DNA from 4 places in the Nitratireductor mangrovi genome. Region 4 is predicted to be linked to each of the others. Evidence: predicted binding sites of a transcription regulator. Region 4 holds the regulator's gene; each other region holds the start of a gene.

Region 1 (2,196 bases), 290 kb from region 4:
CAATCGGGCGACGTCGTGGCGCTGGCCTATCACGTCGACTATTGGGACTATCTCGGCTGGCGCGACACGATGGGCAGCCCGGAAAACACGACGCGCCAGTATGAATATGCCCGCTCACTGGGGGAACGGGCGGTCTACACACCGCAGGCGATCGTCAATGGCCGCGTGCATATGAACGGCGCCAGCCGCGCGAAAGTCGGCTCGGCGCTGGACACGATGGCCAGGGAAGGCAAGGGCCTCATCGTCGACATCAAGCTCGAGGAAGGCGTCGACAGTGTCATCATCGAAGCAGGCAAGGCCCCGGACGGCTACGGCAAGGCGAACCTGGTGCTGGTCTATTTCGATCCGGTGACCCCTGTCGAGATCAAGCGCGGCGAGAATGCCGGCAAGACCATCACCTACTGGAACGCGGTTTCCGGGGTGCAGTCGGTGGGCATGTGGCACGGCAAGCCAATGCGGGTGGAGATCCCGGCCATGGAACTGAAGAAACGCGGCGCTGCCGGTTGCGCGGTGCTCCTGCAGGGGATCGGCAAGAACGGCAATCCCGGGCCGATCCTCGGTGCGGCGATCGTCGGCGCACCCGCAAGCTGAGCCGCAAACGTCAAGACATCTCGTTTTTCGGAAGAATTTTGCCGATGCTGGCCCCGAGGGGCCGGAGGTTGGTTCGGCCCAGCGAAGACACCGTGGGCGGGGGGCTTGGGGTTACAGCGTCAGCGCCAGACCGAACCGTCTCAGGCAACGATTGGATGTTCGCCGCGTATTGGGGCCGGAAGCGGGACAATTCGCGGCAGGAATGTGGCGACCAATCACCAATTCCGACAAGCTGTCCCTGTTCGTGACCTGACGTAACCTGGGATCCGGCATCTGCCGCGCAGATGGTGCCGACCGGCGACCGGCAGCCGCTGGGGGTTGCAATTCGATCGCGAAAGCGCGACCCTTTTCGTCGCCAAACTGTCATGAAAGGCTGCGCCCATGGTCGAACGCGCCGAAGGAGCGGAGGACACAGACGGCTCCGCGATGCTGATCCCGCTTCACGAGGCGAGGCGGGATCGACGAGAAGGCCCCGTCACTTTCGAGCGGCGTGAACTCGACCAGATTCTCAAGCTTTACGGGCGCATGGTCGCCGCCAATGAATGGCGCGACTACGCCATCGACCATCTCTCCGACCGGGCGGTGTTTTCGGTGTTCAGGCGCACCAGCGAGGTGCCGCTGTTCCAGATCGTCAAGAATCCGCGGCTGGCGCGCAAGCAGGGCGCCTATTCGGTCGTCGCCGCCACCGGTCTGATCATGAAGCGCGGCCACGAACTGGCTCGGGTGCTCAACGTCTTCGACAAGCGGCTGAAGCTGGTCGAGGCCTGAAGGCGGACCCGCGAGTCCGGCGATCGTTCAGATTCCCTCGCGAAAATTCCGTTCGGGCAGCGAGGCCGCGTCGGGCGGCGTCGCCGTACCGTCGTTCAGCATCAGTTGCATGAAGACGGTGTCGAGCCAGCGGCCGTGCTTGTAGCCCGAACCTTCGAGGCGTCCGGCATGGCGGAAGCCGAGCGCTGCGTGAAGCTGCACCGACGCCAGATTGCGGGCGCCATCGCCGATGACCGCCGTCATCTGGCGGAAGCCGAGCGCCGTCGCCTCATCAATCAACCTGGCGAGAAGCTTTTTTCCCAGTCCCCGCCCCTGGGCGACCGGCGCCAGATAGATCGAATCCTCGACGATGAAGCGGTAGGCGCGGCGCGGGCGGAACGGACCCGCATAGGCATAGCCGACGACGGCGTCATCCTCGGCGACGAAATAGGGATAGCCGCGCTCGGCCAGCGCATCGAAACGCGCGGCCATCTCGGCCTTCGACGGCGGCTCCAGCTCATAGCTCGCCGTGCCGTTGGCCACGGCGTCGGCGTAGATCGCGGTGATCGCCCCGATATCGGTTCGTTCGGCGGGCCTGATCGTCAGCGTGCTCATCGTGTATGCATTGGTTCGACCTGCCCGGATATCAAGCAGAGGCTCTGGCAAATGAAAAGGGCGGCCCGCAAGCCGCCCTTCGCATCTTGATTGTTTCAGCCGCACCTATTCGCGATTGCCCAGGAAATGGAGCAGGAACATGAACAGGTTGATGAAGTCGAGGTAGAGGCGCAGGGCGCCCATGATCGACTTGCGGCCGGCGACCGCTTCGTCATCGCCCTCGTAATACATCTCCTTGATCTG
Region 2 (2,196 bases), 830 kb from region 4:
AGGTCTCGAGGTCGACAAACTGGCGCTGGCCCGGCGAATGGTCCATCAGCGAGACGAGGCGCACGCGATCGTCTTCCGAGTAGAGGCCAAAGCTGTCGACGCAGTCGTCCGCCGAGACTTCGCAACGCAGGTGGATGAAGTGCTCGGCACGCAACCTGTCCCCCAACATGCCGTCGACGATCGCATCGGCAAGCTTCCGGTGGTCCGCGGCGGCGGTGTCGGAGTCCTCGTCGAGACCGACCCTGAGCGCGTCAAAGACAGTGGTGATACCCGAGGTCGCCACCTGGGCATCGTGGGCCAGCACGGCGGCAAGCGGATTCCAGCGAACCTTCGGCCGGGGCGCGTAGTGGCCTTCGAGGTGGTCGGTGTGCAGTTCGACCAGACCGGGAATCAGGTAGTCGCCACCGAAATCCTCCCCACCGCGGGTGTCGCCGGTCGCGATATCGGCGATGCGGCCGTCGCGGACGACGACAGAACCGTCGACGATTTCGTCGGCAAGAACGATGCGGGCATTGGAGAGGACGGTTTCGGAACGCATTCAGGCGGACTTTCTCTGCTCGTGGCGGCCGATCCGATGGAAGGACCGGACCCGGAAAGGCGCACCGGGTTCTGATTCGACAAACAGTGCAATCGAGGCGATTTCGAGGGGAGCACCGAGGAAGGGGCGGAAATGCTCGTCAATGGCCGCGCCGAGCCGCTCGGCCTCGGTGCCGGCGACACGACCGGTCAGCGTCATGTGAAATCGGAAAGCGTCGAAGACGTAAGGATAGCCCCACTGATGCAGGTTCTTGATCTCTTCAGGCCGCAGTGATCCAGGGTTGCGGCGGGCGATGTCGCGTTCCGCGAGCGGTGCTCGAAAACGGTCGAACCGCTCGACAATTTCGCCAGCGAAACGATCCAGGGCCGCGCTACGTTGCTCCGGAACCAGCGCATAGAAGCCGGAAATCTGCCGCGCCACCAAAGCCGCCAGACGGACAGGCTCGACCTCGGCGGCAAAGTCGTCGAGCGCCTTGACAAGCTTGGCCTCCGTCTGTCCGCCGGCCAGCGCGAACGGCGCCTTGAGCGTGGCGTGGAAACCGTAGCGGCGCGCCGACGCGGTATGGAACGCCAGTTCCGCCGCCGTCAGATCGCCAAGCGGAACAGCTGCAAAAGGTTCGCCGGTGAAGGCATCGCGCCCGAGCCAGCGGACGGCGGCGCGCGTCAGCGCGGCATCCTTGGGTGGGGTGAAGTAGATCGCGTAGCGCATGGGATCATCCTCGCCAGGCGCGATGCATTAGGCGATTTGCGTGACAGTTTGACGAAGCCACGCGACTGACCGCAGCCCGAATGGCATCGAGGCAGGTTACGAAACTACCGCGCCGACCGCAGCAACACAATCAAGCGATGCCACGGAACGTTGGCGGACCTCATCTTTGGTCGACCGCTACGCGTGACAGCGCAGTAATACCTGCCCCGGACTATCGTCCGCCGATCAGCTTCGAACGCAGCCAGCCCGAGAGCATGTCCATCATCGAGACCATCAACAGGGTAAGCACGATGTAATAGGTGACTTCCTCCCAGTCCTTCTGCGTCTGGATCGCCTGCGTCAGCAAGAGCCCGATGCCGCCGCCAACGATCGCGCCGATCACCGTCGCGCTGCGCGTGTTGGATTCGAGATAATAGAGCACCTGGCTGATGATCACCGGAGCGATCTGCGGGATGACACCGAAGCGGTTGCGCTGGACCGTATTGGCGCCAGTCGAGCGCAGTCCGTCGATCTGTTTCTGGTCTACGTTCTCCAGTGCTTCGGAAAACAACTTGCCGAAGGTTCCAGTGTCGGTGAACAGGATCGCGAGCGACCCCGTCAGCGGGCCGGGCCCGAACGCCCGCGACAGGATGATCGTCCAGATCAACCCGTCGACGCCGCGAAGGAAATCGAAGACGCGGCGCACGCCGAAGCGCACCGGGAGTGCGGGCGCGAAGTTCTTCGCTGCGGCGAATGCCAGAGGCAGGGCCACAATCGCTCCGCCCATGGTGCCCAGGAAGGCCATGAGGATGGTCTCGAAGATCGCCCAGGCGACGTCCCTGTGGCGCCACATGGCGTTGTTCCAGAAGTCCGACGTCATCGCAGAGAGGTTCGACTGGCCTTGCCGCACGGCATCGCCGGAAAACGCCAGGGTTGCCAGTTCGCCCCAGGACTTGTCATGAAACGGGCTA
Region 3 (2,196 bases), 2.2 Mb from region 4:
GATCGGGTGTGGAAGCCATGAAGCCCGGATTTCGCGTTGCGCCCGGCCACGCCGGTGCCGGCCACGGCGTTAGCACGAAGGCCGGCAGCGCAGAAACGACGTGTGGGATCAACCGTTCGGCCACAGGCGGCCAAGCGTGAGGCCAGCCAAGCGCGGGAGGGCTTCAGGCGGCTTCGACGGATTTGCGACCCTGGAAGGCGACAACCTTGTCGGCAAGCGCGTCTTCTTCGGAGACGGTGTCGGCGGTCGGCTGGCTGACCTGTGTCCAGGTGATGAGTTCGAAGGAGCCGTCGTTGTTTTCAGCGACGGCCGTGCAGCTTTCTACCCAGTCGCCGGTGTTGATGTAGCGGATGTCGCCCATCTCCTCGATGGTGGCGTGGTGGATGTGGCCGCAAACCACGCCGTCGACGCCGGCGCGCCGCGCCTCCTGGGTGACGACCTCCTGGAAGGCGCTGATGAAATTGACCGCCTGCTTGACCCGTATTTTGGCCCAGGACGAGAACGACCAGTAGGGCATGCCGAACATGCGCCTGAACAGGCCGATGGCACGATTGGCGACGATGGCGACATCGTAGGCCTTGTCGCCGAGATAGGCGAGCCAGCGCACGTTGTGGACGATGGTGTCGAACTGGTCGCCGTGGATGACGAGGTAGCGGCGGCCGTCGGCGGCCTCGTGCACGATGCGGTCGGCCACGACGATGCCGCCGAAATGCACGCCCTGGAAGCCGCGCAGGAACTCGTCGTGATTGCCGGCGACATAGTAGATGCGGGTGCCCTTGCGCGCCTTGCGCAGCAGCTTCTGGACGACATCGTTGTGGGCCTGCGGCCAGTGCCAGGAGCGGCGCAGGCGCCAGCCATCGACGATGTCGCCGACGAGATAGATCGTCTCGGCATCGTGGAAACGCAGGAAATCGATCAGGAATTCGGCCTTCGCCGGCTTCGAGCCAAGATGAATGTCGGACAGGAAGAGGGTCCGGAACGTGCGGATCGGTTCACCGTCCATGGATCGCGCCCAAGCCGTTTGTTTGCCGGCCTCCCAAGACACGATTCATGTCACAGGGATATGACGGCGCCGCGCCGGCACGGCGCCACGCGGGAGTTTCCACACGCCGCGACAGGCACTATCGTGCCGCCTCGGAATCACAGCGAGGAAGGCAAGCGGCATGGATCTTGGGCTGAAGGGCAAGAAGGCGATCGTGTGCGCATCGAGCCGGGGACTGGGCCGCGGATGTGCGCTGGCGCTGGCCGATGCGGGCTGCGACCTGGTGCTCAACGGTCGTGACGCGGAGAAGCTCGCCGCCGCGGCGAAGGATATACGCGAGGGCTTCGGCGTGTCCGTCACCGAAGTCGCCGGCGATGTCTCGGATCCGGCGGTCCAGAAAAAGCTGCTCGACGCCTGTCCGGCGCCCGACATCCTCGTCAACAACAATGGCGGTCCGCCGCTGCGCGATTTCCGCGAACTCGACCGCGAAGCGCTGCTTGCCGGCGTGACACAGAACATGGTGACGCCGATCGAACTGATCAAAGCGGTCATCGACGGCATGGCCGAGCGCGGTTTCGGCCGCATCGTCAACATCACCTCGCTGTCGGTCTACCAGCCGATCCCCGGTCTCGACCTCTCGTCCGGCGCGCGTGCGGGCCTGACAGCGTTCCTTGCCGGCGTCGCGCGCACGGTCGCTCACCGCAACGTCACCATCAACAGTGTGCTGCCGGGCAAGTTCGACACCGACCGCATCCGCGGCACGCTCGCCTTCGGCGCCGAGAAGGCCGGCATCAGCGTCGAGGAGCAGGAAAAGAAGATCGCGGCCGACATCCCGGCCAGGAGGCTGGGCAGCGCCGAGGAATTCGGCAAGGCCTGTGCCTTCCTCTGCTCGGCGCATTCCGGCTATATCACCGGCCAGAACCTGATCCTCGACGGCGGGCTCTATCCGAGCGCGTTCTAGTCATTTCAGCAAATTTGTAGATAAGGTGGGAGGACCAAGCCTTTGAAACTGGTACGTTTTGGACCCAAGGGCGCAGAGCGCCCGGGCATCATCGACACCGACGGAACAATCCGCGACATGTCCGGCATCGTGGCCGACTATGGCCCCGAGACGATCGGCCCCGACCTGATCGCCAAGCTCTCTGCGGCCGACCTGACCCACCGCCCGGCCGCACCCGAGGGGTCGCGTATCGGCGCCCCGGTCAGCCGTATCG
Region 4 (2,196 bases):
CCTGCTCGGCGCTCGACCCGATCGCCACCGCCAAGGTCGAGGAACTGATCGACGAGCTTCGGCAGAACTACACCATCGTCATCGTCACCCACTCCATGCAGCAGGCGGCCCGCGTCTCGCAGCGCACGGCGATGTTCCACCTCGGTTACCTCGTCGAGGAAGGGCCGACGGACAAGATGTTCACCAACCCTGACGACAAGCGCACCCAGGACTACATCACCGGCCGTTTCGGCTGATCGGCCGCGCGCCACATCCCGCCTTCACGAGGAGCGAGCCCATGGGCGAGCACACCGTCACATCCTTCGACGACGATCTTGAAGAGGTCGACAAGCTGATCCGCGAGATGGGCGACCTGGCCGGTTCGATGATCGGCGACGCCACCCGCTCGCTGCTGAGTTCGGACAATCCGCTGGCCCAGCGCATCATCTCCGACGACGCGATCATGGATGCCAAGCAGCGCGAGCTCGACGAGCGTGCCATCACGCTGATCGCCAGGCGCCAGCCCATGGCCCAGGATCTGCGTGCCGTGATCGGCGCTATCCGCATGGCCGGCGACCTGGAGCGTATCGGCGATCTCGCCAAGAACATCGCCAAGCGCGTCGGCGCCATCGGCCAATCGACGACGCCCAAGAGCCTGTCGCATTCGATCGAATCGATGGCCGAGATGGTGCACGCCCAGACCTCCGGCATCGTCGACCGTTATGTCGGACGCGACGCCGAAGCGCTGAAGGCGCTCAGGGCCGGCGACGAGAAGATCGACATCAAATACACCGCGATCTTCCGCGAGCTGCTCACCTACATGATGGAAGACCCGCGCAACATCACCGCGTGTACGCACCTGCTGTTCTGTGCCAAGAACCTTGAACGCATCGGCGACCACGCCACCAACATTGCCGAGAACGCCTATTATGTGATGACCGGCAACCAGTTGCCGATCAGCCGGCCCAAGCTGGACGAGACGGCGGTCTCGGACGCGACGGCCTGAGACCGCGAGGTGCCTTGTTGGCGATGATGGCGGCAAAGATCATGGTCGTGGAGGATGAAGAACCCCTCTGCGTCCTGCTGAAATACAACCTCGAGGCCGAAGGCTACAATGTCGAGGTGATCAGCCGCGGCGACGAGGCCGAGATCCGGCTGCAGGAAAGCGTGCCCGACCTGCTCGTGCTCGACTGGATGATCCCCGCCGTCTCCGGCATCGAGCTGTGCCGGCGGCTCAGGATGCGGCCCGAGACCGAAAGGCTGCCGATCATCATGCTGACGGCGCGCGGCGAGGAGAGCGACCGCGTGCGCGGCCTTGCCACCGGCGCCGACGACTATCTGGTCAAGCCGTTCTCGACGCCGGAATTCATCGCCCGCGTGCGCGCGCTGTTGCGCCGCGCCAAGCCGGAGGTGCTGTCAAGCGTGCTCAAGGTCGGCGACATCGTGCTCGACCGCGAGGCGCATCGCGTCTACCGGCGCAAGAGCGAGATCAGGCTGGGGCCGACCGAGTTCCGGCTGCTGGAATTCCTGATGCAGCATCCGGGCCGCGTCTTTTCGCGCAGCCAGTTGCTCGACAATGTCTGGGGCGAGACGATCTATATCGACGAACGTACCGTCGACGTCCATGTCGGCCGCCTGCGCAAGGCGGTCAATTCCGGCCGCCTGCCGGACGTCATCCGCACCATCCGTGGTGCCGGCTACGCCATCAAGGAAGCTTAGCCGGCAATCTTCTTGTCACTGCGCGTCGCTGGCCTGCCAGGCGTCACCCTTGTCGCTCGGGGTTATCGTGTCGTCGGCCTCCGGCGGATACCAGTAGCGCGCCGCGTTCGCCTCGCGGCCGATCAGCACGAAATTGTTGGCAAAGACCCGGTAGGGCGCGCTCCATTCGCCGTCAGGCCACTTGACGCGCACCTGGGCGCGTTCGGCCGTGCCCAGCCCGACATGGACGAAGCCGGCATGCCCCGAGGCGTGGCCGCCGCCGACCTGCACGGTGCGGTTATAGGTGTTGTTGCCGGCCTTGACCGAGACCAGCGCCCCGACCGCGTTGCGGTTCGGCCCCGGCTGCGAGAGTTCGACGGCGAGGAAGTTGCCCATCGGCCTCGCACCGAACGCGACCCTGGCGCCACGGTTGCGGAACAGGGTGACGTTCTGCTCGCGGTTGACGACCAGCAGGTCGAGCATGCCGTCGGCGTTGAAATCCTCCACCACCGCGCCGCG

What was found. Region 4 encodes PhoB, which activates phosphate uptake and scavenging genes when phosphate is short. Its sites were predicted from a motif close to TGTCATNNANCTGTCAT; they were not measured.
Region 1: a site for PhoB is predicted at 942-958, ahead of FQ775_RS17910 (DUF2794 domain-containing protein). Genes of this name have one in related genera too.
Region 2: a site for PhoB is predicted at 1,287-1,303, ahead of FQ775_RS20655 (DUF1045 domain-containing protein). Genes of this name have one in related genera too.
Region 3: a site for PhoB is predicted at 1,053-1,069, ahead of FQ775_RS06025 (UDP-2,3-diacylglucosamine diphosphatase). Genes of this name have one in related genera too.

What each region holds. Positions count from the first base shown of each region.
Region 1 is NZ_CP042301.2:3,667,258-3,669,453, reverse strand. Features, by position in the region: gene FQ775_RS17915 (DUF1223 domain-containing protein) at 1-591, shown strand, start outside; gene FQ775_RS17910 (DUF2794 domain-containing protein) at 973-1,359, shown strand; gene FQ775_RS17905 (GNAT family N-acetyltransferase) at 1,387-1,953, opposite strand; gene FQ775_RS17900 (Bax inhibitor-1/YccA family protein) at 2,059-2,196, opposite strand, start outside.
Region 2 is NZ_CP042301.2:4,210,200-4,212,395, reverse strand. Features, by position in the region: gene FQ775_RS20660 (alpha-D-ribose 1-methylphosphonate 5-triphosphate diphosphatase) at 1-538, opposite strand, end outside; gene FQ775_RS20655 (DUF1045 domain-containing protein) at 539-1,246, opposite strand; gene phnE (phosphonate ABC transporter, permease protein PhnE) at 1,458-2,196, opposite strand, start outside.
Region 3 is NZ_CP042301.2:1,225,269-1,227,464, reverse strand. Features, by position in the region: gene FQ775_RS06030 (MFS transporter) at 1-19, opposite strand, end outside; gene FQ775_RS06025 (UDP-2,3-diacylglucosamine diphosphatase) at 164-1,003, opposite strand; gene FQ775_RS06020 (SDR family oxidoreductase) at 1,164-1,943, shown strand; gene FQ775_RS06015 (fumarylacetoacetate hydrolase family protein) at 1,986-2,196, shown strand, end outside.
Region 4 is NZ_CP042301.2:3,377,687-3,379,882, reverse strand. Features, by position in the region: gene pstB (phosphate ABC transporter ATP-binding protein PstB) at 1-236, shown strand, start outside; gene phoU (phosphate signaling complex protein PhoU) at 278-985, shown strand; gene phoB (phosphate regulon transcriptional regulator PhoB) at 1,012-1,698, shown strand; gene FQ775_RS16460 (FG-GAP repeat domain-containing protein) at 1,714-2,196, opposite strand, start outside.